Regions from separate parts of the Delftia sp. HK171 genome, predicted to be linked through region 1. Evidence: riboswitches for the same ligand, from Rfam matches in the RefSeq annotation. Region 1 holds a riboswitch; the other holds the start of a gene.
The links. Region 1 has a riboswitch for glycine ahead of gcvT (glycine cleavage system aminomethyltransferase GcvT). Riboswitches for the same ligand answer to the same signal wherever they lie in the genome.
Positions count from the first base shown of each region.

Region 2: linked by a shared signal. The riboswitch ahead of BO996_RS00630 (D-amino acid dehydrogenase) and the one ahead of gcvT (glycine cleavage system aminomethyltransferase GcvT) in region 1 are both predicted to bind glycine.

Region 1 covers NZ_CP018101.1:4,366,060-4,377,058, forward strand. Annotated here, with positions in the region: gene BO996_RS19675 (amino acid permease) at 1-245, shown strand, start outside; gene BO996_RS19680 (VOC family protein) at 298-654, opposite strand; gene BO996_RS19685 (helix-turn-helix domain-containing protein) at 739-1,506, opposite strand; gene BO996_RS19690 (Lrp/AsnC family transcriptional regulator) at 1,512-1,967, opposite strand; gene BO996_RS19695 (sensor histidine kinase) at 2,335-4,044, shown strand; gene BO996_RS19700 (DMT family transporter) at 4,096-4,587, opposite strand; gene BO996_RS19705 (LysR family transcriptional regulator) at 4,686-5,615, shown strand; gene BO996_RS19710 (fatty acid--CoA ligase) at 5,643-7,247, opposite strand; glycine riboswitch at 7,417-7,528, shown strand; glycine riboswitch at 7,544-7,662, shown strand; gene gcvT (glycine cleavage system aminomethyltransferase GcvT) at 7,722-8,855, shown strand; gene gcvH (glycine cleavage system protein GcvH) at 8,991-9,365, shown strand; gene gcvP (aminomethyl-transferring glycine dehydrogenase) at 9,437-10,999, shown strand, end outside.
Region 2 covers NZ_CP018101.1:140,808-151,806, reverse strand. Annotated here, with positions in the region: gene BO996_RS00635 (FIST signal transduction protein) at 1-1,022, shown strand, start outside; gene BO996_RS00630 (D-amino acid dehydrogenase) at 1,073-2,404, opposite strand; glycine riboswitch at 2,497-2,607, opposite strand; gene BO996_RS00625 (invasin domain 3-containing protein) at 3,254-10,999, shown strand, end outside.

The DNA.
Region 1 (10,999 bases):
ACCAGCTGCCCTACCGCGCATCCTGGTTCCCGTTCGGCCCCATCTTCGCCTTCGTGCTGTGCATGGTGATCACCCTGGGCCAGAACTACGAGGCCTTCATGGCCGACCGCATCGACTGGACCGGCGTGGTCGCCACCTACATCGGCCTGCCGCTGTTCCTGCTGATCTGGGGCGGCTACCGCCTGGTCAAGGGCACGCACATCGTGAAGTACAAGGACATGCAGCTGGGCTCCAACGTCGACTGACGCCCGGCCCGGTCCCCATGAAAAACAGCCCGCAGATGCGGGCTGTTGGCTTTCAGGCCTCTGCCGACCACACGGCCAGCTCGTAGCCGTCCGGGTCGGTGAAGTGGAACCTGCGGCCCCCCGGGAACGCGAACACCGCACGGCTGATCACGGCCCCGGCCGCCTCCACGCGGCGCTGTGCCTCGGCCAGATCGTCGGCGTAGAGGATGACCAGCGGGCCGCCGGGCCGCACCTCCTCGCCCGTGGTGAAGCCGCCCGTCAGCCGGCCATCGCTGAACTCGGTGTAGCTCGGGCCGTAGTCGGTGAAGGTCCAGCCGAAGGCCTCGCCGTAGAACGCCTTGCTGCGCGCTATATCGGCCACGTTGAACTCGATGTTGTCGATCTGGTGGTTCTTGCCCCTGATGCCCATGTGATGCTCCATTGAATGTCGGTAGGCCGCCATCTTCGGCCACGCCGTGGCAGCGGTCTTGAACAAAACGGCCAGCCGGACTGCTCAATCCAGCAGCTGCGCCATGGCGGCGCTGGGCGTGATGCCGCACAGCGCCCTCACTTCGCGCGACAGATGCGCCTGGTCCGCATACCCGGCGTCCGCCGCCAGCGCCGCAAGACCTGCCTGCCGATCAGACCGTGCCAGGGCCAGCAGGCGCTGAAAGCGCAGCACGCGCTCCAGGGTCTTGGGGCCGTAGCCAAACTGCATGTGGCACAAGCGGCGCAGGCTGCGCTCCGGCATGTCCAGCTGCGCGCGCATGGCGGCCAGCACACCGGATTCATCCCGCCCGGCTGCAGCCGCCACATTGAACAGTTGCATGGCCTGCCAGTCCGGCGCCGGGGCGTCGCGGCCCATTTGCACCAGTCCATGGATGAACACGGCCTGCCCTGCGCCCGGCTGCGCATCGTTGATGCGATGCACCCACTCCCGCGCGCGCGGCCCCAGCAGATCGCCCAGTTCCACCGCCTGCCCCACGATCTCGTCCATGGGCAGGCCCAGCCAGGCGCTGGCCGCACCGGGGCCGAAGCGCGCCCCCCATACCTCGGACCCCGGCACCAGCGCGGGCCGCGCAGCCACCCTGTCAGGCCCCACGGCGAGCAGCCGCCCGCCCTTGCAGACGACGTCCACGCAGCCATCGGGCACCACGAGAAAACCGCCGGCATAGTCCGGGGCCACGGTGCTGCTCCACAGGCACTGGAAGTGCGGCCGCAAGGCGGGCGGCGGGGAGTGTTCGCGGTAGGGGGCGGGCGGCGGCGCCTGGCCAGAGGGCATGGATTTCAGACCCCCAGCGGCAGGTCGGCCTTCTTCAACGTGCGCAGCACAAAGCTGGACTGGCTGTGGCGTATGCCCTTGATCTTGTAGAGCTTCTCGCGCAGGAGGCGCTCGTAGTCACGCGTGTCCTTGACGACGACGCGCAGCAGGTAGTCGTACTCGCCCGAGACCAGGTGCGCCTCCACCACCTCGGGAATGGTCGCCAGCATCTCGCCGAATTTCTCCAGCGTGTTGTCCGAATGGCTGTCCAGCGTGACCTGCACCAGCACCGTATCGCCCAGGCCCAGCGCCAGCGGGTTCAGGCGCACGGTATAGCCCTCGATCACCCCCGCCTCTTCCAGCTTCTTGATGCGCGCCCAGCAGGGCGAGGCGCTCAGGCCCACGGCCGCGCCGATTTCCTGCAGGCTGGCGCGCGCGTTGGCCTGCAGGGCGGAAAGAATCTTTCTGTCGAGGATGTCCATGGCCAGCAATCTACTGCAAAACAGGCAGGCGCAGAATAATTTTCTGTAGCAACGCCTGTTTTGAAGAAATAAAGCAGCATTTTCTGAGACCAAACGCGCACACTTGTCTGCATGGGAGCACGCTTATCGGCGCAGCAAAACCATTCACCCAGCCCCGCCGACTACCGCCAGCGCCCGGATGCGTGATCCAGACCAGGAGCCCGTTACAGGCCGCCCCGCTTATCCGCAGCGGGGCGGCCTGTTGCATTGGGGCACCTGGCAGACGGCAGACAGCGCTTTCCCGCAATGGCCGCCGGTGCACAATGGCCCCCCGCAAGCCTGCACGGCGGACATATACGGGCGCACGCCACATCAACCAATCGGACCCTTGATCCACACGCAAGACAACCCCACCGAAGGCGGCCGGAAGCACTGGCAAACGGGTGCTGCAACGCAATGGCTGGTGCAGGCCCTGGCAGCTGCAGCGCTTCTGGCACTGCTCACCCGCTTGCTGCCCAACCCACAGGCCGCCCAGGGCATTGCGGTGTTTCCCGGCAGAAGCATGGCGCCGGCCGCCATGCTGCTTTACGCGTACATGGGCTCGGCCCTGGCCATCACGCTGATGAGCCTGATCCTGTGGTGCTGGCTCAGGGAAAGGCTCTACATTCTTTGCGCCGCGCTCCTGGCAGCCGGCTTTGCCTACGCTGCTTTCCGTTACCGGCCCGAAGGCCTGTGGCTGCCCGGCGCCGACCAGCCCCAGCATGCGCTGTCCATCGCCTACTGCAGCTTCTGTGTGGTGGCGACGGTGTTTTTCAGCCAATTGTTCGAGTTCCGTCGCCATTGGATCTGGGCTGCGCACCTCTTCAGCGTGGTGGCCTGGCTGAATGCCATCGCACTGGGCCTGGCACTGTTGGGGGGCTATCCGCAGATCTCGCGTGCCGTGGTGTTCACGGCCCTGGTGTCCACATCGTTCGGTGCGGTCTTCGTGCTGTACCTGCTGGTGGTTCGAAGGCAGTGGCAATACCTGCCGGGCGCGCTGGCGTTTGCGGTGCCTTCCGCCCTGGGCATCCTGAACCTGCTGAGAACCCAGGGCCTGCTGCCGGATGTGGCGCTGCCATCGGCCCAGATGCTGTGGTTTGCCGGGCGTGTGTCCGAGGCCATCCTGCTGGGAATGGCGGTGACCAACCGCACGCGGGTGGCGGAGCGTGCCCTGCGCAGTGAGCGGATGCAGGCCCTGTCACGCGCCCAGGCTGCCGAGCGCGAGCTGGAGTCCAAGGTCCTGCAGCGCACCGCACAGCTGCAAGCAGCCCAGCAGGCCTTGCAGACCGCCTTGCACAGCGAGCGCGAGATGCGGCTGGAGCAGCGCCAGTTCTTCAACATGATCAACCACGAGTTCCGCACCCCGCTCACCATCGTGGACGGCGCCGCGACCGAGCTGCAGACGTTCCCGACGACGGACGCGGACTCCCTCATCGAGCAGGCGTCGCAGATACGCAGGGCCTCGCGCCGGCTGATGACCCTGGTGGACACCTGCCTGATCAACGACCGGCTGGACGCGGGCGCGTTCCGGCTGCAACTGGAGCAGACGCCATTGGATGAACTCCTGGAGGAGTCTGCAGAGCTCGTCGGCTGGTCCCGGCGGCATCGCCTGAAACTGGATCTGGAACACGGCCCGCAGCAATGGCAATGCGACCCTGTCCTGGTGCGCATCGCCATCTCCAACCTTGTCGGCAACGCCATCAAATATGCCAAGGCGGGCGACATCACACTGGCCGCCCGCTGCGATGCGTCCGGTGACCTGCTGATTTCCGTCAGCGACCAGGGACCGGGCCTTGCGCCCGAAGCGGCAGGACAGGTTTTCGAGCCCTATGAACGCGCAAGCGCCACCCGGCGCGTCAACGGGCATGGTCTGGGCCTGTCCGTGGTGAGGCGCATCGCCAGGCTGCACGCAGGCGACGCGTTCTTTCAGCCGGCTGCCGGAGGCGGGGCCTGCTTTGTCATCCGGCTGGGCCGGTTCCTGCCCGGCACGGCAGATGCCCGCCAGGAACGTCCACCAGCGGCAAGGCCGGCCGCCGTGCCGCCGGGCATGCCCGCCTGACGCGGGCAAGGCCGGGGCCTTCGCCGCTGAAGCAGAGCGTCCTCGCGGCGCTCATGGGGCCGCCGCTGCACGGGCCGTCCCGCCCTGCACCACCAGGAACACGCCGCCCAGGATCAGCGCCACCCCTGCCAGCCGCGACCAATTGACCGGCCTGGCGCCCAGGCCCATCAGGCCGAAATGGTCCACCAGCACCGAAACCACGATCTGCCCCGCCACCACGCAGACCAGAAAACCGCCCGCGCCCAGCTTGGGTGTCACGGCCGCCGCACTGGCCACATAGATGGCACCCAGCACGCCGCCTATCCATAGCCACCACGGCCCCGCGACTGCCTGCGCCACCGCGGGAGTGGGCGCGCGCATGGCCCAGAGTGCGGGCACGATGACCATCACGCTCACGGCCAGCGAAGTCAGCGCGCCCCACAGCGGATGGCCCAGCACCCGCCCGACCATGGCGTTGCTCGCCGCCTGGAACGGCAGGATGGCGCCAGCCAGCAGTGCCATGCCCACGGGGGCCATGGCCAAAATCGTGTTCCGTCCTGTCATGCAAAGCATCCTTTTCCTGTTCGTGAATCCATGCCTGAATGCTCTCGCATCTGCTGGATGAATGGAAATCGTTTGTGTGCACGGTCTATATTCATGGCATGGATGAACTGCGCCGGATCGATCTCAACCTGCTGCTGGCCCTGCACGCCCTGCTGGCCGAAAAACATGTGACGCGCGCGGCCCTGCGGCTGCACAAGAGCCAGCCGGCCATGAGCCATTCGCTGGCGCAGTTGCGCGAGCATCTGGGCGACCCGTTGCTGGTGCGGCGCGGTGGCCGCATGGCGCTGACGGCACGCGCGCAAGGCCTGGTGCAACCGCTGGCGGATGCGTTGGGCAGCCTCAACGGCTTGCTGGCACAGGCGGAGTTCGACCCGGCCCACGCACGCGGACGGCTGCGGCTGGCGCTGTCGGACTACGCATCGCGCATCGTGCTGCCGCCGCTGATGCGGCATCTGCGCCAGCACGCACCCGGGCTGGACCTGGCCATCAGCCAGTCCACGCGCGAGGTGATGCTGACCCAGCTGGCCGATGGCGAACTGGACCTGGCTCTGGGGCCCTTCCCCGACGCACCCGACCTGCCCGAAGGCATCGAGGTGCAGGATCTGTTCCAGGAACAGTTCGTGAGCGTGGCCGACCAGGCCGTGCTGCCGCCACGCGGCGGGCTGTCACTGCAGGACTGGCTGCAGCGTCCGCACGTCATGCTGGCCATGCGGCCCGACGCCAGCGAGGAAATCGAACGGGCGCTGGCCGCCCAAGGCCTGAGCCGCCGCGTGGTGCTGGCCCTGCCCCACTGGAGCGCGGCGCTGGAGGTGCTGGCAGGCACCGACCTCGTGCTGACCGTGGGCAGCCGCGCCATTGGCGACCTGCGCCGCCACAAAACGCTGCGCCGTTTCGCTCCGCCGCTGGAGCTGCCCCGGTTTGCCTACCAGCAGGCCTGGCATGTGCGCAAGCAGGGGGATGCCATGCATCGGTGGCTGCGCAACTCGATGGCGCAGTGCTGTACTGCGCAGGGGCAAACACAGGCGTAAGAGCAGGAGTAAGCGCAGGCCGCAGCCTCAGGCTGCCACCACCACCCTCAGCAACTGCTTCTGTATCTTCCCGCTGGCCGTCTTGGGCAGGGCCTGGCGGAAGTGGTAGCGGCGCGGGCGCTTGTAGGCGGCCAGGCGGTCGCCGTGGACCAGGAAGGCGTCCAGCGCCTCGGCCGTGGGCGTGGCGCCAGGCTTGGCGACCACGTGGGCGGCGACGATCTGGCCCCAGCGCTCGTCGGCCTCGCCGATGACGGCGACCTCGAGCACATCGGCATGCTCGACCAGGGCGTCTTCCACTTCGCGGGGATAGACGTTCTCGGCGCCCGAATTGATCATGTAGTCGATGCGGTCTCGAATCCAGAGATAGCCATCGTCGTCGATGTGGCCCAGGTCGCCCGTGTGGTACCAGCCGTGCGCCAGCGCGCGGGTGTTGGCGTCGGGGCGGTTGAGGTAGCCGGCCATCATGCAGGGGCCGCGCACCAGGATCTCGCCCACCTCGCCGGGCAGGCAGGCCTCGGCCGGATCGGTGGGGGCGTTGTCTTCGCGCAGGCGCGCCACGATGAGGTCATGGCCCATGGAGGGCAGCCCGGCCGAGCCCGCGTGCGAGAGTTGCTCGCGCGGCAGGAGGATGGACATGCAGGGCCCCATCTCGGTGGTGCCGTAGACCTGGACCAGGTCGCTGCCGACCTTGCGCGTCCATTCGCGGATCAGGTGCGGCGCCATGGAGGCGCCGCCGTACTCCACCAGCCGCAGCGCGGGCGCCTGCTCAGGCGAGGCGATGGGGTCGGCCAGCAGCATGGTGACCATGGTGGGCGCCGCGAAGAAGAAGCTCACGCGCTCTTCGCGGATCAGGCGCCAGGCCTCGGTCACGTCAAAGCGGCGCAGCAGCACCTGGGTGGCCCCGGCCTGCAGGCGCGGCAGAAAGCTGGTGTGCAGCTCGGCCGTGTGGTTGAGCGGCGCCATGGCCAGGCCCACGTCGTCGCGCGTGAACTGCATGGTCTGGTGCATGAGGGCGTTGTGCGCCAGCTTGCTGCGGTGCGTATGCAGCACACCCTTGGGCCGGCCCGTGGTTCCGCTGGTGTACATGAGGATGCAGGGGTCGCTCTCGCGCACATGGGCCTGGGGCGGCGCGCTGCTGCGGCCCCAGGCCAGGGCGGACAGGCGCTGCGTGGCCCAGACCGGCAGCGGGTCGGCCGGGGCATCGTCGGCAAAGATCCAGTGCTCGGTGCCTGCGCCAGTGCCGCCGCCTTCGGCCTTGAGCAGGGCCTGGGCGCGCGCGGCCACCTCGCCGCCCTCGTGCTCGAACACCAGGGCGCGCGCAGCGCCGTCCTTGAGGATGAAGGCCAGCTCCTGGGCCGCCAGCCGGTAGTTGATGGGGTTGAAGATGGCGCCCAGGCGCGCGGCCGCCAGCATGGTGAAGACAAAGGCCGGCGTGTTGTAGAGAAAGGCCGCGACCACGTCGCCATGGCCTATGCCCAGCTCGGCCAGGCCGTGGGCGTGGCGGTTGACTTCGGCATCGAGCTGGGCGTAGGTCCAGGCGCGGCGCTCGCCGCCCTCCCAAGCGACCAGGGCTTCCTTGTTCGGCAGGTAACGTGCCGGCCAGGCCAATGTGTCTCCCAGCGTCTGCTGCATGTGCGCTTCTTCCTTCTCGCTCACGAGATTTCATATATCGATGCATCTCAATGTAGGAGATTTTTTAGACAGTTATGCAATTTGCAAATGCATCCATGCAGGCAAGCGCATGGAGTTGGGGCCGGCCCGCGGAAATCCCGAAGCCGCGCGGACGCTGGCCGCAGCTAGAATGCGCCGGTCAGGAGAGAGTGCCCGCCCGGCCGCAATGGTCACAGGCAGCGGCACCGCCGAAGGCGCAGGGTTCGCCCCGAACGCTCAGGCAAAAGGACTGGCACCGCCTGCCGCCACGGCCGCAGGCGTTCCTAGCTGGAGAGAGATGCAGGGCACGGCGGTGTGCCCCATCCACCGAAGGAGCAAGCCCCACGCATGGAAGGTGCGGGTGAATCTCTCAGGTAAAGCGGACAGCAGGGCAGGACATCCCGGGATTCCGGGATGGCGTTGTGCCTTGCCCCTTGCCGAAAAGAGAGTCCCTCCTTGACCGCTGCCTCCACCACCGATCTGCTCAAGACCCCGCTGTTCGACCTGCACCAGGAACTGGGCGCGCGCATGGTGCCGTTTGCCGGCTACTCCATGCCCGTGCAATACCCGCAGGGGCTGATGGCCGAGCACCTGCACACGCGCGAGGCGGCAGGCCTGTTCGATGTCTCGCACATGGGCCAGATCAGCCTGCGCGGCCCGGATGCCGGCGCGGCGCTGGAATCGCTGCTGCCCATGGACGTGCTGGGCCTGGGCGAACACCGCCAGCGCTACGGCCTGCTGCTCAACGACGCGGGCGGCATCCTGGACGACCTGATGTTCGTGCGCCGCGAGGACGACCTGTTCCTGATCGTCAACGGCGCCTGCAAGCTCGAAGACCTGGCGCACATCCAGGCCCGCATTGGCGGGCGCTGTGAAATCGAGCCCCAGTTCGACCGGGGCCTGCTGGCGCTGCAGGGCCCGCAGGCAGCAGCCGCCATGGAGCGCCTGCTGCCCGACACGGCCGGGCTGGTGTTCATGACGGGCGGCCACTTCGACTGGGAAGGCGCCGAGCTGTACATCACGCGCAGCGGCTATACCGGCGAGGACGGCTTCGAGATCTCCTTGCCCGCCAGCCACGCCGAGGCCTTTGCCCGAGCCCTGCTGGCCCAGCCCGAAGTCAGGCCCGTGGGCCTGGGCGCGCGCAATTCGCTGCGCCTGGAAGCCGGCCTGTGCCTGTACGGCAACGATCTGGACACGACCACCACCCCGGCCGAGGCCGCCCTGAACTGGGCCGTGCAGAAGGTCCGCCGCATTGGTGGCGAGCGCGAAGGCGGCTTTCCCGGCGCGGCCACCGTGCTGGCCCAGCTGCAGGCGCCCGAGCTGCTCACGCGCAAGCGCGTGGGCCTGGTGGCCCTGGAGCGCGTGCCCGTGCGCGAAGGCACGGAACTGCTGGATGCCAGCGGCCGCAAGGTCGGCCAGGTCACCAGCGGCCTGCTGTCGCCCACGCTGAACCAGCCCGTGGCACTGGCCTATGTGGAGCCGGGCAGCGCCGCCATCGGCACCACGCTGCAGGCCATGGTGCGCGGCAAGGCCGTGCCCATGCAGGTGCAGGCCACGCCCTTCGTGCCCCCACGCTATCACCGCGGTTGAGGACAGCCTGCGCGCTTGGCGTGGACCGAGTTCGGCGGATTCGTTTTTCCTGCCATCGCATGCCGCTACAGTGCGCACTGACCTTTCTCAAACCGCCTTTCACAGGTTTCTTTTCAGTTTCTATCGGAGCAAGCCATGAGCATCCAGTATTCCAAGGACCACGAATGGATCAACGCCGCCAACCCTGACGCGGCCATTGTCGGCATCACCCTCCACGCGCAGGATGCGCTGGGCGACGTGGTGTTCGTCGATCTGCCCGCCGTGGGCACCAGCTTCAACCAGGGCGACGTGGCCGGCGTGGTCGAGTCCGTCAAGGCCGCCGCCGATGTCTACATGCCCGTCAGCGGCGAGATCGTCGAAGTCAACGAAGCCCTGCGCGACGACCCCTCCCTGGCCAACAGCGACCCGCTGGGCGAAGGCTGGTTCTTCAAGGTCAAGCTCAGCGACGCAGGCCAGCTGGCCGCGCTGCTCGACGAAGCCGCCTACACGGCCTTCGCACAGAGCAACTGACGCCACTTTCCGGCCAGGACGGGCGCCAGGGCCCGCCCTGGCGCTTTTCAGCTTTTGAGACAGGTCCCTCCATGCTGATGTCCTCCACCCAGCCCCTTGCCGCCCTCGAGAACGCCACCGAATTCGTGGCCCGCCATATCGGCATCGCGCCCGAAGACGAGGCCCACATGCTCAGCGCCATTGGCGCGGCATCGCGCGATGCGCTGATCGACGCCATCGTCCCGCCCTCCATCCGGCGCCACCAGCCCATGGCGCTGCCGCCGGCCGCCACCGAGGCACAGGCGCTGGCCGAACTCAAGGCGCTGGCAGGCCGCAACCAGCTGCTCAAAAGCTTCATCGGCCAGGGCTACTACGGCACGCACACGCCCGGCGTCATCCTGCGCAACATTCTGGAGAACCCCGCCTGGTACACGGCCTACACGCCCTACCAGGCCGAGATCTCGCAAGGCCGCATGGAGGCCCTGGTCAACTTCCAGACCATGGTCTGCGACCTGACGGCCATGCCGATTGCCAACGCCTCCATGCTGGACGAGGCCACGGCGGCCGCCGAGGCCATGACGCTGGCCAAGCGCTCCGTCAAGAACAAGAGCAACCGTTTCGTGGTGGCGGGCGATGCCCACCCCCAGACCATCGAGGTCATCCAGACGCGCGCCGCGCCGCTGGGCATCGAGGTGCAGCTGGCCAACTCGCTGGAGGAATGGAACCAGCTGATGGAGGGCGACTACTTCGCCGTGCTGGCCCAGTACCCCGCCACCAGCGGCCGCATCGACGATCTGCGCGCCGACGTGGACAAGGCCCATGGCAAGCAGGCCGCCTTCATCGTGGCCACCGACCTGCTGGCGCTGACCCTGATCACGCCGCCCGGCGAATGGGGTGCCGACATCGTGGTGGGCACCACCCAGCGCTTTGGCATGCCCATGGGCGCCGGCGGCCCGCACGCCGCCTTCATGGCCTGCCGCGACGAGTTCAAGCGCTCCCTGCCCGGCCGCCTGGTCGGCGTGAGCGTGGACGTGCATGGCAAGCCCGCCTACCGCCTGGCACTGCAGACGCGCGAGCAGCACATCCGCCGCGAAAAGGCCACCTCCAACATCTGCACGGCCCAGGTGCTGCCCGCCGTCGTGGCCAGCATGTACGCCGTCTACCACGGCCCCGAGGGCCTGGAGCGCATCGCCCGCCGCGTGGCCTCGTACACGGCCATCCTGGCGCGCGGCCTGGCCGAGCTGGGCGCGCCGCTGCGCGAGGTGCCCAGCTTCGACACGCTGAGCCTGCACACGGGTGCGGCCACGCAGGCCATCGTGGAGCGTGCCGTGTCCCTGGGCGCCAACCTGCGCGTGTATTTCAAGGAATACCTGTGCATCTCGCTGGACGAGACCACCACGCGCGCCGATGTCGAGCTGCTGTGGAAGATCTTCGCCAGGGACGGCCAGGCCCTGCCCAGCTTCGCCGCCTTCGAAAAGGGCGTGGAGCCGCTGATCCCTGACAGCCTGCGCCGCAGCAGCGACTTCCTCACGCACCCGGTGTTCAACACCCACCGCTCCGAGACCGCCATGCTGCGCTACATCCGCCAGCTGTCGGACAAGGACCTGGCGCTGGACCGCAGCATGATCCCGCTGGGCTCCTGCACCATGAAGCTC
Region 2 (10,999 bases), 2.2 Mb from region 1:
GCTGCTCGGCCGGTGGCGTGCTGGCCATGTCCCATGAATACCTGTCCGGCTCCGCGCTCGCGGTGATGCTGCTCGATGTGCCGGCGGCGCACTACCGCCTGTATTCGGGCCTGGCGCCCTTGCATGCGCCGGGCGGCGAGGCCGGGTTCACGGCCCATTCGGCCCTTGTCCATGCCGGAGGCGGCCAGCCCGAGCTGGCCGAGTTGCTGTACGAGCTGTCTGAGCGCACCGAGTCCGGCCTGCTGTTCGGCGGCGTGGGCGATGACGGGGACGATGGCGTGGAGGGCGTGCAGATCGCCTGCCGCACCGAGGACCTGCATGCGCAGCATGCGGATGCGCGCGGCATTTTTAGCGGAGGCTTCTCGGGCGTGGCCTTCGGTGCGGGCGTGCCCTGCATCACGGGCATGGCCCAGGGCTGCGTGCCGCTGGGCGAGGGCCTGGAGATCACCGAGGCGCGCGGCGCCCTGGTCACCGGGCTCAATGGCGATCCGGCCTTGCAGCGCCTGCTGCAACTGCTGGGCGTGGAGCTGGAAGGCAGCGACTGGCAGCCCGCGCTGACCACGGTGCGCAGCACGCTGGCGGCCATTGCGCCGCCGGGCCGGGGCATGGCCCACGGCGTGCTCACCGAAGAGGCCCAGGTGCTGACCCTGGTCGGTCTGGACCCGCTGCGCCAGGGCGTGGCCCTGTCATCGGCCGTGGAGGCCGGGCATTCGGTGATCTTCTGCCGCCGCCAGGCCCAGGTCGCGCGCCAGGAACTGCTGCAACTGGGCGCTGCGCTGCGCGATGCGGCGGAGCCCGAGGAGGCGGCGCCCGAAGGCGAGGCACAGCCCCGCATCCGTGGCGCCATCTACATCAGTTGCCGGGGCCGCGGCGGCGGCCTGTTCGGCGGCCCCGATGCCGAACTGCGCACCCTGCGCCACGCACTGGGCGATGTGCCATTGATCGGCTTCGTCGCCGAAGCCGAGATCATGGACGCCCGCCTGCACCGCTTCGCCGGGGTGTTGACGGTGTTCACTGCTTAGGCGTCGTACACGCCGTACACGCCGTACACACGGTACACACCGTCTGCATCTCAGACCGCGCGCGGGCGCACCGTGCCTGCGCTGCGATCCGGGTCCATGACTGCAGCTCCCAGAAAATCGAAATCCACGGCCGGCTGCCTGCCGCTGACCAGGTCGGCCAGCGCCATGCCGGAGCCGCAGGCATGGGTCCAGCCCAGCGTGCCGTGGCCGGTGTTCAGGAACAGGTTGGCGATGGGTGAGCGTCCGATCAGCGGCACATTGCTGGGCGTGGCGGGGCGCAGGCCGCTCCAAAATTGCGCGCGTTCGGTATCGCCAGCGCCGGGGAACAGCTGCTGCACGCGCCGCACGATGGCCTCGCAGCGCACGGGGTCCAGGTTGCGGTCGTAGCCGTTGAACTCGGCCGTGCCCGCAATGCGCAGGCGGTCGCCTTGCGCGCCCGTGTAGCGCGAGAACACCAGCTTGAACTCGTCGTCCGTGAGGCTGACCTGATAGGCCTTGGCGGGGTCCAGCACCGGCAGGGTCACGGAGTAGCCCTTGGCCGGATAGATGGGCAGGCGCAACCCCAGCGGCTGGGCCAGCAGCGGGCTGAACGAGCCCATGGCCAGCACATAGGCGTCGCCCTGGATGCGTTCGTAGCGGCCATCGGCATTGGTCACCTCCACATGGTCGATATGGCGGCTGGCGCCCGCGCCCGTGGTGCGCAGCGCCGTCACGTGGTGGCCGTGGCGGAACTGCACGCCCGTGGTGGTGGCAATGCGTGCCAGCTCGCGCGTGAAGAGATTGGCGTCGCCCGATTCATCCTCGGCCGTATAGGTGGCGCCCGCTATCTGCCCGCGCACATGGGCCAGGGCCGGCTCCAGGCGCACGGCTTCGTCGGCGTCGATCAGGCGGCGGTCGCAGCCCAGGGCCTGCATCTGCTCGGTGGGCTTGAGAGCGCCCTCGAACTCGCGGGCGTTCGTGTAGAAGTGCAGGATGCCCTGCATGCGCTGTTCGTACTGGATGCCGGTGTCCGACCGCAGCTGCTGCAGGGCCTCGCGGCTGTAGGTGCCCAGGCGAACGATCTGCTGGATGTTGTGGCGCGTGCGCGCGGGCGTGCAGTTGCGCAGGAAGGACAGGCCCCAGAGCCACTGGCGCATGTCGGCGCGCAGGCGGAACAGCAGGGGGGCGTCCTGCCGGCCCAGCCAGCCCAGCAACTTCAGCGGTGCGCCGGGGTTGGCCCAGGGCTCGGCGTGGCTGACCGAGATCTGCCCGCCGTTGGCAAAGCTGGTTTCGGCGCCGGGCGCAGCCTGGCGGTCGATGACCGTGACCTCGTGGCCCAGGGATTGCAGATAGTAGGCCGAGGCGGTGCCGATCAGGCCGGCTCCGAGAACGATGACGCGCATGACAATGCCCTTTCAAAGGCATGTGCCGGTCACGCGGAAGCTGGTAGCTATGGATTCAATAGCAAGCAGCCGGCGTCCGTCGTGACGCAGCTGCCGCTCCCCCTGTCCTTGGTACCTGAGAGATTCACCGCCGTCCATGGGAACGGGGCTTGCTCCTTCGGTGCGCCGCATATTGCGTGCGGCGGCTCTCCAGACGGCATGTTGTGTTTGCAGTACGGAACCTGAGCGTGTATGGGAGTTTGCGCCTTCGGTGAGGCTCGGCACCGTGGTGCCCGCCTGCTCTCCTGCAGGGGCGATTCTATGTGGCTTGCGCAGCCGGTTCCAGTCGTACTCGGGATACCACCAGTTACTACCTGTATGTGGTGTGGCCGATTCAGGGTATTCCCTAGATCGCTCAAGCGCCTCCCTCGTAGCGCTGGCACGAGTCTCCGACTGCATGTAAAAAAACTATTGAAATAGAAAAAAACATGATTTAGCCTATCGATGTGTGCAGTGGTTTGTCAGTGCATGTTCTGGTCGATTGGACCTGCATGGGTTAACCATGAGTTGTGTATATGTCTGATAGGCGACTTACCGTTGCACAGGTGCAGGTCCATGGAAACTGGTCCGGCACTGAAAAAATACAAGCACGGTGAATATGGTTTGTGGAGGGAGGAATGATTTGCGTCGCAAACCCGACTGAAGGTGTGTCCGGCTCAATGGGCAGCGGAGCAGCTCGCAAACGTTGATGGAAATCCGCCTTTTCTGATTGACGCGCAGGATCTGCGCGAAAAATTTTGCTTCCAACCTCACCGGCTGCAAGGTGAGTTGTGAGCTCGTGATTCAAATAGAACTATTCGAGGTACGGCGATGCAAATGCGCTGGGTACAACTGATGGCCATTGCCATTGGGAAAATCATTTTCCTGTCATATCTCCTTGAGAAAACGGGGAATATCATGCATGCTCTCAATCGCCTGCCTGGTTCGGCATTTTTTCGCAAGTGGCGTGCAGCGAAGTGCCTTTTCTCTTTGCTGCTGCTTTCATGCGCGGGTATCTCATCCACGGCACTGGCGGCGACCGTCGTTTTCACGGTCACCGACAACAGCGACGCTCCCAATGCCAATGCAACGACACCAACCACCTGTGTCAGCACGCTGGGAGGCACCTTTGCTGGCGCATGTACGCTGCGAGCTGCCATTCAGGCAGCCAACTACACGCTGCAAACGCTGGATCCGAGTGCCGATGTTTCCATCGTCTTTGCGCCGACACTGTCTACGTCGGTACGAACCATACAGAGTGGGACATCCAAGGATGCGGCCGGAAACCTCCATCCGTATGTCGACAATCAGACGGTTTACGTGCGCTGTGCCAATACATTCGTCAGCGGAGCCCAGTCCGGCGCCGTGACGGGAGCCACCAATGCCTGTGGTCAAACCCAGATGATCAGCGGCGGCGATACGGGCACCACCACTGGTGCCGGTGGCGCCTGGTACTGGCTCAAAGGCACCGTGCCAGCCGGCACGGGCTCATTGACCATCGATTTCGGGGGAGTCATACAAGTCCAGAACTGGGCGGACTCCGCCTGGGAAACCTTTTATCTTGGTGGGAAGAATATCACTCTCACCAATTCGCCCAACATGACCTGTGGCGAAGCGGTATTCGTCGTTGGCTCCTCAGCAAACAATGTCATCATTGATCGCGTCGGTCTGGTGAATGTGGCGCCAACCCCTGCGGGAGAGGGGACGCCGTTCAACTGCGAGCTGTACGCGGAGATTCATCAAGGCGCACAAAACGTATTCTTTGCCAATAGCACAATCAACTCCGCGATATGGAATGGAAATTACGGCAATAACAAGGGCTCGGCCATTTCCGTTGCCGCAAGCAACGGTGCAGGCACGGTTTCCAACATCGTTGTCGATAATTTCACGGTAACGAATCTGCCCAACCCTATCGGGGGAATGCAGCTCGAGCAGTTTTTCCAGGTCATGTCGAACATGACCGTCAACGGATTGACGATCAAAAATTCGAATATCGCACTGAGCCCGACTGGTGGAAATGCGCCCAGGGCCGTGGTGTCGGTTGATGGAACGATCAGCCTGGCCAATGGAATTGGTCTGGCCGTGACGGGTAATACCTTCTCGCTGCCTATCGCCGCCTATACCGGGTCATCACCAACGCATGTGTCGGCACCAACGGTGAATACGGCAGCCTCAGGCACGACGCAGGTAGTGACGGTGACCGATAACAACTTCACTGGCGGCGGGGACGGGGTGAATATCGGTGGTACGGGTACGGCACCAGGATTGATTGGCAACAACAAGATGACAAGCCAGTCGAGAAGTGCCATTCGTATCACTACGCGTGATTTCTTCAAGATTTCTCAGAACACGCTGTTTTCCGTGCCTGTGGCTGCAAACTCAGGCATCAGTTTGCTGACGACGGGCAATGGACAAACCGGATGGACCCCCACCCTTGGCGTTGGCGCCAGTGACACCGCCGCCTGCACCTGGACATTCAATATCACGGCAAATGCCAATGCGAGCGAGCCGGCACCGTATACGGTGGAAGCCTTTTGGTCGCCGACCGGCGCGGGCGTCAACGATGCGCAGGTCTATCTGGGCTCCGAAACCATGGCCGGAGCCTCGGGAACGCTGACCGTTCCTTCGTATCTCAGCGGCCAGGTGCGAGTCACAGTGACGGACAGCAATTCCGGTGGAGCCCAGACCTCGCAGCTTTCAACGGCGGCAAGCGTCACCGGTTTTCCCTGTGCCCTGAAATCCGGCGTTCTGGCGACGACCAACAATCAACCTGTCGGCAGCAGCGACTTGCTGGAGGTCTACATTGTTGACGGCCAAGGCAATGCCTGGACAGGGGGCAGTGACACCGTCACCTTCGCAGCGCCGCCTGCAGGTGTCACGTTCAATGGCAGCTCCGCCGCAGTCAGCTGCACGACCAACTCCAGCGGAAAGTGCGCGTCTCCCATCAATGCCAGCAGCAGTGTCGCCGGAGCATTCACGACACCCGTGACCTTGTCGTCGTCAGTCGCTGGTGCCACGTTCTCCAATCTTCCATTGGGTGGAAGTCCGGTATCTGGCGCAGTGACCTATCAGCCTTCGCCGGTTGCTTACAGCTTCACCGGGCTGCCGGCCAGCACGAGCGGGTCTGAAATCGCCGCGAGTCCGCCATCGATTGCGGCCAACGGCGTCTCCACCAGCACCTTGGCCGTGCAGTTGAAGGATGCTTTAGGCAACCTTGTCACCACCTGTACCGATACGGTGGCCTTCACCCTCAATGCGGGGACGCAAGGCGTTCCTGCCGTCAGCGTCACGGGCTGCAGTGCCGGCATGTACACGGGGACGGTGACATCGCCGGTGCTGGTCGGCAGCGGAACCTTCGGGTTCACCATCAACGGGTCTGCGGCTGTTGCCACCGCAACGGTCTCCTATGTGGCCGCAACGCCGAGCACGAGTGCATCGACGATAGTCGCCACACCGACATCGATCGTGGCCAACGGCAGCTCCACCAGCGTGCTGCGCGTGCAATTGGTCGATGCCAGCAGCAATCCGATCAACACCTGCACGAACACGGTGGCATTCACCCTGAACGGCGGAACGCAGGGAACGCCGAGTGTGGGCGCGGCCTCGTGTACCGCCGGCATCTATACGGGCACCGTCACATCGCCCACGGCGGTCGGCAGCGGGATCTTCGGATTCACCATCAACGGCTCTGCCGCAGTTGCTACGGCTTCAGTGAGCTACACGGCGGGTCCGCCAAGTACCAGTGCCTCGACCATCGTTGCGAGTCCGACCTCGATCATTGCCAATGGCACTGCAACCAGCACATTGACGGCGCAGCTCAAGGATGCGTCAGGCAATTCGATTGCGACCTGTGCCAATACGGTGGCCTTCACGCTGAACAGCGGAACACAGGGCTCGCCTGCGGTCGGCGCGGGTTCGTGCAGCGCAGGGGTTTACACGGCAACCGTCACGGCACCTACCGCAGTCGGCAGTGGCACCTTTGGTTTCACCATCAATGGCTCGGCCGCCACGGCTACGGCTGTGGTGAACTACACGGCCGGCCCGCCCAGCAATGGCGCGAATGGAAACCTGATCAGTGCCAGTCCGCTCAGCGTTGTCGCAGACAACACTGCCACGAGCTCGATCAGCGTGACCCTGCGCGATGCCAATGGCAATCCCGCCACGGATACGGTGGCGCACACGATTGTCTTCACCAAAACGGGCGTGGGCACGACCACGCCGGCCGCACCCACGTGCACGATCGCGGCCAACGCCAATCCGGCCACCTGCTCCGTGACGGTGAAATCGGCCACGGTCGGCACCGCAAGTTTCACGGCAACGGACAACGGAACGGCCGTGAGCAATGGCAGTCCGGTATCGGTCAACTTCATTGCCGGGCCGCCCAGCAATACAGCCAGCGGCAATCTGCTCAGTGCCACGCCGCTCTCGGTGATGGCCGACGGTACGAGCACCGGCACGGTAACCGTCGCACTGCAGGACGCCAATGGCAATGCAACGGTCGATACAGTCGCCCACACCATCGGCTTTGTCCATACCGGCGCCGGCACGCCGTCGGCAACTTCCTGCACGATTGCGGCCAATGCGAATCCAGCGCGCTGCTCCATCACGGTGACATCCACCGTGGCGGGTGCGGCGAGCTTCACAGCCACGGACAACAACGGCACCACCACCCAGAGCGTGGCAAACGGCAGTCCGGCCGTGATCAACTTCACGGCCAATGCCGCCGACCCCGCCAGGTCGGGGGTGCGTACCGTCAGCAGTCCGGCCACGGCCAATGGCTCGGCGACAGATGTGCTTGAAGCGTTTGTGGGAGATGTCAACGGCAATCCGGTGGCCGGAAGCGTTGTCACGTTCTCTCCCACCGCAAACATCACCTTCAGCGGTACCTGCACCACCAATGCGGCCGGTACCTGCCAGGTCACCGCCAAGACAACCGTCGCGGGTTCCTACACTTCCGGCGCAAGCATTGCGAGCGGCGCATTGAGCGGCAGCGGCGTCAGCTCCGGTGGCAATACGTACGGTGCGACGGCTGCCTATGTCTTTACGGCAGGTGCCGTCGATCCCGCCAATTCGACCATGTCGGTCGATGTGAACAACCAGGCAGCCGGCGGCGGCCAGGACGTCGTTTCCGTGGTTACCAAGGATGCGTTCGGCAATCCGGTCACCGGCGTTGCCGTGAACTTCAGCGTGACGCCTGCCGGAGCGGCACCTGCCACCGCCAGCTGCACGACTGCTGGTGCGGCGGCGACCTGCTCGGTGTCGTTCACCAGCGTGACCGCATCGACTTACTCGGCTGCCGCCACGGTGGGTGCAGCTGCCATCGGCAACAGCCCGCAATCGATGGCCTTTGTCGCCGGCAATGCCTCGGCAAGCAACTCGGGCCTGCGTGTCGTGAGCGACAACGCGGCGGCAAATGGCACGGCAACCGATGTGGTGGAAGCGTATGTGCGCGATGCCGGTGGCAATCCCAAGGGCGGCGAGGTCGTCACCTTTGCCGGTACTGCCGGCGTGAAGCTGAACGGTGGCGCGGCAGGCGCGTCAGCCACTTGCACCACTGGAACAAGTGGCGCAACTCTGGGCATCTGCTCGATCACTGCCACCAGCACAGCGAGTGGTACCTACAGCATCGCCACCAGCATTCCTGCAGGAACCCTGGGTGGCACGTTCACCGTGGGGGCAAACGCGTATTCGCCAAGCGCCGCACAAATTCATTTTGTGAGCGTGGTGAACCTCAGTGTCACCAAGGCCAACCCGGGCAGCTTGGCCGTAGGTTCGCCCTTCAACTACACCTTTACGGTAGCGAATGCGGCGAGCGCCCTCGGTCCTGCCAGCAGCGTGACCATCAAGGATCTGGTGCCTGCAGGTATCCGCATCACGGGTGCGCCGACAGGTGCGAACGTGGCCAGTGTGGACTGCTCGCCCAAGCCCAACACCTTCCCGTTTACGGGCAATGGCAGCACTGTCCTGACGTGCACGGTGAACTTCACGACCTCGGTCGCAGCCGGTGGCAACACCAGCTTCAACCTGCCGGCTGTGCCGACGGCTGTGGGCTCGAGCACGAACACGGCTTCCTATGATCCGTCCGGTGGTACCAGCCCGGTCAATCCGACGGCAGGTTGCACGACGGACTGCTCGTCGACGCCCGCCACCCCAGTCAACCCTGGTTCGCCCACGCTGACGGTCAGCAAGGCCAACCCCGGCAGCCTGGCTGTGGGGACTGCGTTCAACTACGCCTTCACGGTAGCGAATGCGGCTGGAGCGTTCGGTCCCGCCACCAGCGTGACCATCAAGGACCTGGTGCCTGCTGGCATCAGCATCACGGGCGTGCCGACCGGCGCAAACGTGGCCAGTGCAACCTGCACACCCAACGCCTTCCCGTTTGCGGGCAATGGCAGCGCCGTCCTGACGTGTACGGTGAACTTCACGACCTCGGTCGCAGCCGGTGGCAGCACCAGCTTCAACCTGCCGGCTGTTCCGACGGCTGTGGGTTCGAGCACCAACACGGCCTCCTACGATCCGTCGGGCGGCATCAGCCCGGTCAATCCGACGGCAGGGTGCACAACAGACTGCGCGTCGACACCCACCACTCCTGTCACGCCTGGTTCGCCTGCACTGACGGTCAGCAAGGCCAACCCGGGCAGCCTGGCCCTGGGTACGCCCTTCAACTACGCCTTCACGGTGAATAACGCCGCCGGTGCCTTCGGCCCCGCAACCAGCGTGACTATCAAGGACTTGGTGCCTGCGGGGATCAGCATCACGGGTGTGCCGACCGGTGCGAACGTGGCCAGTGCGACCTGCGCGCCCAACACCTTCCCGTTTGCGGGCAATGGCAGCGCCGTCCTGACGTGTACGGTGAACTTCACGACCTCGGTCGCAGCCGGTGCCAGCACCAGCTTCAACCTGCCGGCTGTGCCGACGGCTGTGGGTTCGAGCACCAACACGGCCTCCTACGATCCGTCGGGCGGCATCAGCCCCGTCAATCCGACGGCAGGGTGTACGACAGACTGCGCTTCCACACCGGTAACTCCGGTCACGCCAGGCGCGCCTGCGTTGACGGTCACCAAGGCCAATCCCGGCAGCCTGGCTGTGGGCACGCCGTTCAACTACGCGTTCTCCGTGTCCAATGCGGCCAGTGCCTTTGGTCCCGCCACCAGCGTGACCATCAAGGATCTGGTGCCCGCAGGCATCAGCATCACGGGCGTGCCGACCGGCGCGAACGTGGCCAGCGCGACCTGCACGCCCAACACCTTCCCGTTTGCGGGTAACGGCAGCTCCGTGCTGACGTGTACGGTGAGCTTCACCACGCCGGTGGCGGCTGGCAGCAACAGCAGCTTCAACCTGCCAGCTGTGCCGACGGCTGTGGGTTCGAGCACCAACACGGCCTCCTACGATCCGTCGGGCGGCATCAGCCCGGTCAATCCGACGGCAGGTTGCACGACGGATTGCGCATCGACACCGACCACACCGGTCACGCCTGGTACGCCTGCGTTGACAGTCACCAAGGCCAACCCCGGTAGCCTGGCTGTGGGCACGCCGTTCAACTACGCCTTCACGGTAGCGAATGCGGCTGGTGCCTTCGGTCCTGGCACCAGCGTGACCATCAAGGACTTGGTGCCTGCGGGGATCAGCATCACGGGCGTGCCGACCGGCGCAAATGTGGCCAGCGCGACCTGCACGCCCAATACCTTCCCCTTCGTGGGCAATGGCACGGCGATCCTGTCTTGCACGGTGAGCTTCACCACCCCGGTGGCAGCTGGCAGCAACAGCAGCTTCAACCTGCCGGCTGTGCCGACGGCTGTGGGTTCGAGCACGAACACGGCCTCCTACGATCCGTCGGGTGGCATCAGCCCTGTCAATCCGACGGCAGGGTGCACAACAGACTGCGCTTCCACACCGGTGACTCCAGTCACGCCTGGTACGCCTGCGCTGACGGTCAGCAAAGCCAATCCGGGTAGCCTGGCCGTAGGTTCGCCCTTCAACTACACCTTCACGGTAGCGAATGCGGCCGGTGCCTTCGGTCCTGCCAACAGCGTGACCATCAAGGATCTGGTGCCTGCAGGTATCCGCATCACGGGTGCGCCGACAGGTGCGAACGTGGCCAGTGTGGACTGCTCGCCCAAGCCCAACACCTTCCCGTTTACGGGCAATGGCAGCACTGTCCTGACGTGCACGGTGAACTTCACGACCTCGGTCGCAGCCGGTGGCAACACCAGCTTCAACCTGCCAGCTGTGCCGACGGCTGTGGGTTCGAGCACCAACACGGCCTCCTACGATCCGTCGGGTGGCATCAGCCCCGTCAATCCGACGGCCGGTTGCACGACGGATTGCGCATCGACGCCTTCCACGCCGGTAACCCCTGGTACGCCTGCGCTGACGGTTACCAAGGCCAACCCCGGTAGCTTGGCTGTGGGCACGCCTTTCAACTACGCCTTCACGGTAGCGAATGCGGCTGGAGCGTTTGGTCCCGCCACCAGCGTGACCATCAAGGACCTGGTGCCGGCAGGCATCAGCATCACGGGCGTGCCGACTGGCGCGAACGTGTCCAGTGCGACCTGCACGCCCAACACCTTCCCGTTT